2 regions of the Populibacterium corticicola genome follow, and region 1 is predicted to be linked to the other one. Evidence: riboswitches for the same ligand, from Rfam matches in the RefSeq annotation. Region 1 holds a riboswitch; the other holds the start of a gene.
What was found. Region 1 has a riboswitch for cyclic di-AMP ahead of ACFSYH_RS14175 (C40 family peptidase). Riboswitches for the same ligand answer to the same signal wherever they lie in the genome.
Positions count from the first base shown of each region.

Region 2: another riboswitch for cyclic di-AMP. It lies ahead of ACFSYH_RS07020 (C40 family peptidase); the one in region 1 lies ahead of ACFSYH_RS14175 (C40 family peptidase).

Region 1 covers NZ_JBHUOP010000008.1:42,179-45,291, forward strand. The annotation lists gene serC (phosphoserine transaminase) at 1-89, opposite strand, end outside; gene ACFSYH_RS14170 (metal-dependent transcriptional regulator) at 203-907, shown strand; cyclic di-AMP (ydaO/yuaA leader) riboswitch at 1,052-1,245, shown strand; gene ACFSYH_RS14175 (C40 family peptidase) at 1,245-2,030, shown strand; gene ACFSYH_RS14180 (universal stress protein) at 2,333-3,113, shown strand, end outside.
Region 2 covers NZ_JBHUOP010000003.1:22,945-26,057, reverse strand. The annotation lists gene clpB (ATP-dependent chaperone ClpB) at 1-165, shown strand, start outside; gene ACFSYH_RS07020 (C40 family peptidase) at 463-1,410, opposite strand; cyclic di-AMP (ydaO/yuaA leader) riboswitch at 1,414-1,601, opposite strand; gene ACFSYH_RS07015 (hypothetical protein) at 2,007-2,168, opposite strand; gene ACFSYH_RS07010 (exodeoxyribonuclease III) at 2,663-3,113, opposite strand, start outside.

The DNA of each region.
Region 1 (3,113 bases):
TGGGCTTCACGGACCTTGGCCGGGCCGGAACCGAAGCAGCCGTTGGCAGGAAGGAGATCTTGGGGCAGGATGAGAGTCTCGTCAATCACGAAGCAAACTTTACCGCGCCCTTATATGCATTGTGTCAGTTGCTCAGAATATAGTGGAGTTCAGTACCTGACGTGCACGAGCAAAACCCAAAACCCTGTACCGGAGGCTTAGCGTGAGCGACCTAATCGACACTACAGAGATGTATCTGAGGACCGTCTACGAATTGGCCGAAGAGGGGATCGTGCCGCTGCGTGCTCGCATCGCTGAGCGTCTCGGCCATTCGGGGCCAACCGTATCCCAGACGGTTGCGCGCATGGAGCGCGATGGACTGCTCATCGTTTCCGGCGATCGCCACCTCGAACTGACCGAGGAGGGCTACGCCAAAGCCGTAAGCGTCATGCGCAAGCACCGCCTCGCTGAGCGCCTGCTGACCGACGTGATCGGCCTCGATTGGGAGTTCGTGCACGATGAGGCCTGCCGCTGGGAACACGTGATGAGCGACCGCGTCGAGCGTCGCCTCCTCTCGCTGCTGAACCACCCCACCGAGTCACCCTACGGAACCCCGATCCCTGGCCTCGAGGAGATCGGCGGACAGGCAAGGGGTGAGCAGTTCCTGGATGGCGTCGTGTCACTGACCACCGTTGCGGGAGAGCTGAAGCCAGAGGAGTCGCGTACGGTTGTCATCGCGCGCCTGGGAGAACCGTTACAGACGGACATCGAACTTCTCGCCCGTCTCTCTGAGGGAGGAGTGCGCCCAGAAAGTGAATTAATCCTCACTTCGCCTGAGGCGGGTATCTCGTCGGTTGCCCGCGCAGGTGCGGACATCGTGCTTGACCTGCCAGAAGAAGTGGCACGCCACGTTTTCGTGAAGGCCTAAAGACCTACCCGTTACGCGTTTTCCGTAAAGTCACCCCCGATAGAACTCCCCAGATCATGATTTCCGTGGACAAGGGGGTGACAACCTAGATAACGAAGTTGTAAAGTTGCATTGCTTCACTAAATTTTTCCTTTAGTGAAGTGTTCACACAGAACGCCAAACCCTGTCGCTGTGTGGAGCCTGGACTAACGTACGACAGGGGCGGGGGACCCACCTTCGGTTGTAAGACCAACCTAGGGGTGAAGCCCTCCAGCACGCGAGACTCGCATGTTGTAGGGCCGAGTATCATCTCCACTCGAACCCGACAGCTTACTTCGCCGGCGTTTGGGAGAAACACGTGTCGAACACCGTTTACCGAGCTCGTCACCGCGACCAACGCGGCGCACTTGCTCCCATCGCAGCGTTTGCTGCACAGGCAACCTCCAACGTTGCCCAGGTAAGCCGCCGATCCGCCGCCGTCGTACTGACCACCGGTATTGTTGCCGGAATCGGTGCTGCGCCTGCATCCGCCGATGAGGGTCGCAAGCCGCTCACCATCGATGCAGCACACTTCGTCGACGCACTCAACGAGTCCGTCGCGGCAGCTCCAACCGTTGTCGCCGCTGAAGACGCCAAGTGGAGCGAAGAAAAGGGCAAGATCAAGGTCACCCCGGCTCCAGAGCCAGTTGTGATCCGTCAGGTAGAGCGCGCAGCATCACGTACCAACGAGCGCACCGCTCTCACCTCGACCACCACGTCATCCACTGAGGCAACGCAGTCTGAAACCAAGACCACGGCGCCAAAGTCGGCAGCGGGAAGCGCAGTCATTGAGATCGCATCACGGTACGTGGGCGTTCCCTATGTTTCCGGTGGTTCCACGCCAAAGGGCTTTGACTGCTCTGGATTCACCTCCTACGTTTTCGCCCAGGTTGGCATCTCGCTTCCACGCACCTCCGGTGCGCAGAAGAACGCAGGAACCATCATTTCTCGCTCCGAGGCTCAGCCAGGTGACCTCATCTGGACTCCAGGCCACATTGCGATCTACGCGGGCGGTAACACTCAGATTGACGCCCCACGTCCAGGTAAGACCGTTCAGTTCCGTAAGATCTGGCAGTCTAACCCAACGTTCATCCGCATCGGCTGAACCACTTAAAGTTTAGAAAGCGGCTACCCTCGAACATTCGAGGGTAGCCGCTTTTGTCTATCCCTTCACGTCAGTGTGGGGACGAGCTTCCGCCCCGGACATCCTGGCAAGTGGGGAACGATCCTCTCTGCGCATGAGTCAGGTGAGTGTGTCCGACTGGCGTGAAGGCGAGTGAAATCCGTGTTACCAAGTTCCTCAATACGGTGGCGGCTGTCACATTATGGACGCGGAAGCGGTAAGGTTTAGGTAAGCGCGATGCTAATGAATTGCAAAGCGTACTCGTCAGGTTGGAGGTAACCGTCATGACCGGACAGCACTCGATCCTTGTTGGGGTAGATGGCTCACTTGCGTCGCTGCACGCGCTGGACTGGGCGATTGCACTGGCATCCAAGAACGGATCCAAGATTACGATTGCCTGTTCCTACTCATTGCCAACCTTCGCGGCAGCCTCCATCGACGGCGGTTTCGCTGCACTCGACGATTCCTCAATCCAAGAGGGAGCCCGCGTTGTTCTCGAGGGTGCGGCAAAGCGGGTCAAGGATGCGGGCATCCCTGTGATTGCCCAGATCGCTTCCGGGGACCCGGCCGGTGCGTTGGTGGAACTATCTGCTGACCACAATCTCGTGGTGGTCGGCACGCGTGGGCGTTCAGGATTCACAGAGCGCCTTCTCGGGACCGTTTCCTCCGCGCTTCCCGCACACGCAAAATGTCCGGTTGTCGTGGTTCCCGGTCACGGGTTACGTGACTCGGATCAGTTGCCTCCCATCGAGGAGATCAAGCGTGTGGTTGTCGGCGTCGACGGTTCAGCCATCTCGTTGGGTGCGCTCAAGAAAGCCGTTCATCATGCAAAGATCTGGAATGCCGAACTGGTAGCCGTTGGGGCTGTTCCGCTGTCCAAGGGAGCGGGGATCCTGGCCTGGGTGGGGCCTGCCTCCGTGGACCACGAGGAGGTACTGCGTGGCTACGCGGAGAAACTCGACGCAATCGTGGACGAGGTTGAGGCAGAACACGAGGATCTGCGGATCCGACGCATCGTGCTTGACGGAACTGGCGCAGAGTTGCTGACCGAGTTTTCTGAGGCCG
Region 2 (3,113 bases), on a different contig from region 1:
CGTAGGCTTGTGCAGCGCGAGATTGGGGATCAGATGGCCCGGCTCATCCTGGCGGGTTCCGTCGCCGATGGCGACACGGTCCGCGTGGACTACAACGCGGATGCACAGCCGGTCACATCGCAGGGCTATCACCTGGTCGTTACGGCTGAGAACGCGGTGGCGTAGCGGAGCGTAGGAGCACTGCGTGGCGAGTCCTTACCGGAGCGGTAGTGGACGTGGTTCCCAGCCAAACCGCACAGTTGCACGTGGCCGCGTGGCTATGCGCCCCGCGGGGCGCATATAGATTGACGACGAGCCCGCACCTTCCAGCCGAAGGTGCGGGCTCGTCGTCAATTGCTTTCCGTAACAGTGCCTATTTATATCTCCCGCGAACTCAACCGTTTGTGCCCCAACTCAACCGGAACACGGTTGAGTTCGCAGATCGGCTCTACAACTTCCTGAACGAACTTAAGGAGCAGGACACTAGAGGCGGATGAACGTGGGGTTCTTCTGGTACATCTTGCGTACCTGAATGGTCTTGCCTGGGCGAGGTGCGTCGATGATCTTGTCGTTGCCGAGGTAGATCGCGACGTGCCCCGGAGTCCATACGATGTCACCAGGCTGGGCGTTCTTCTTGGAGATCTTCTTGCCTGCCGTACGCTGTGCGGACGAGGTGCGCGGAAGATTCTTTCCCACGGCCTTCTTGTAGACGTAGGTGGTGAAGCCTGAGCAGTCGAACCCGCTCTTTGGAGAACTGCCACCGGAACGGTAACGGACGCCAACGTGCTTCTTCGCCTCCGCCACGATTTTCTGCGACTTCGACTGCTTGACCCTGATGGCCGACTTGACCGCGGTGGTCTTGGCGACCTTCTTGGATGCGCCGGACGGAATGTACTTCACCGTGAGCGTGTGCCTTTTGGCGGTGAGCTTCTTGGAGAACGTGTAGGAAGCTTTGCCGTTCTTGAGCGTGAGAGTCTTGAGACGCTTCTTGCCCGAGAACACCCGGATCTTACCCGTGGCAGCCTTGCCGTCAGCCTTAACGTTGACCGTTAGCTTGCCGGGCTTGGTGCCTTTCGTCCAGATTTTCTTGGAGAATTTGAGCTTGACGCTCGCCTTCTTCTTGGTCTTCTTGACCTGAGTCGCCGTTGCGCTTGTGGCGGCAGCGGTTGCGCCGCTGGTGTTTACCGGGGTTGTCTTGTCTGCGGCTCCCGATACTTCTACCGCGGCGGCGGAGGAGGTTTGAAGTATCGCTGGGGCTGCTACGAGAGTTGATGCTGCAACCGACGCTGCGATTGCAATGGAAGAGATCCTGCGACCAAAGCCAGTTTTATGTGCTCTAGGGGTTGGACTGTTCGCGTTGTGAGCGGAGTCAGTCAGGGACGCAGGTGCATTTTGGGCGCGCGAAGGCGCGTCAATGCGAGTGCTTGGCATACGTAATTACCTCAATTACGCCTGTGAAGTGAGCTGTCGGATTCGGAGCGAGGTATGCCCCGGCCGTGTGCGCTGTGCGCGTTACGGCTTCACCCCAAGGCCGCGTTGTTGTTGCTGCGCGGCCACAAGTGGTTCCCCCACCGCTACCGGTTTGAGTCCAGGACCCAGGATGCCGGTAGCGTTAGGCGATCATCCTGGCATCTCGACGCTTACTTAGGTGTTGCAAAGGGTTATCGAGACGTTACAACAGTAGACGCACGACAATGTAATGTCACGGCTTGATAACGGCGGAATATGTGAAGGTTCACGTATTGCCCGGTCAGAGGATTGCCTACTCAGGGGAATGTGGGGTGTTTCACTGCCATGTCAAGCGTTTGAAGTCCCCATGTGATGTGAGCGCTCATCCTGAAGCAGAACTAGGTGGCCTTGGCACTTCAGTAAGTACCAAGGCCACCTAGATGCCAGTTACTCTTTGGTGTTCTTCGGCGAAGCGATGATTCGGTAGACGAATCCACCAGTTGCTGCCGCTACGACAATGAACACGATTGTCCCGATGGCGTCGTAGAACATACTTCTCTACTTTCGTCGATGGTTTGTCAGAGGTTGGTGGAGGCCTTGGCCCCACCATCTATGACCTTCAAGTCAAGATTAATGGTGCGTGATGTGATGTTGATTCCGAGCGCCTGTGCGTTTGCAAGGAATGTCATACGTGCTTGTGCGGCAGTGTTTCCGCTTTGGTTTGAGCGTACTATTTTCACGGATATGTCAGAAATGTTGTGTCCGATGGATCGGTGAATCTTAGGGCCGCGCGCGGCGGTGATCTTTGCCTTGCGCTTTGTTTTTGTTGAAGGGTCAAAGACTGCCCGATAGGAGAGCGATGACCTACGAGGCAAACCTCTTCATCATGGACCTCCTAAAGTTCCTTATGCGTACGAAAGCCGTACGAATAAGGAACTTTAAGGGAATAGCAAAGCGGAGATATGGGGCTTATGTCCGATTTGGCAGAAGTCGCTGTAAATGATTTGGGCCCAAGCGCACTTAAATGGCCCGTAGTGATCGTATGAATAAAGACGATCTCGTGGAGTGTCTGAGTTGAGCAGAACGGGACACCCAACTTTCTAATCAACCCAATAACTTTACCTCGGTCGGCCAAGCACCTCGTTGGAAAATGGGCGAGATTGCGAGTGCGTGACTTGGCTAGGGCCTCTTATTGGTGGCAGTTGCTGGTTTTCAGTTCGGCTGTAGGTTCCGGTTAACTGATCGCAATCTCAAGGATGACGGGCACGTGATCCGAAGCGCCCTTGCCCTTGCGTTCGTTCCGATCAATCGTCACCCCGGTCACCGCGGAGGTGAGAGCAGGTGAGGTGTACGCGAAGTCAATGCGCATGCCCTGGTTCTTTGGGAAGCGAAGTTGCGTGTAGTCCCAGTAGGTATAGGTGTTCTCCGCTGGAATGAACTTTCGGGAGATCTCCGTGTATCCGGTGGCCTCGAAGGCCTGGAACGCACTGCGCTCAGGTTCAGTCACATGAGTCTTGCCATCGAAGAAACCGATATCCCACACGTCGGTGTCGAGGGGAGCGACGTTCCAGTCGCCGACCAGCGCGACCTTCGCCTCGGGGTTCTCGGTGATCCACTGACCGGCGTTCCGATTGAGTTCCGCAAGCCACTCAAGCTTGTACGCATAGTGCGGGTGGTCGATTTCG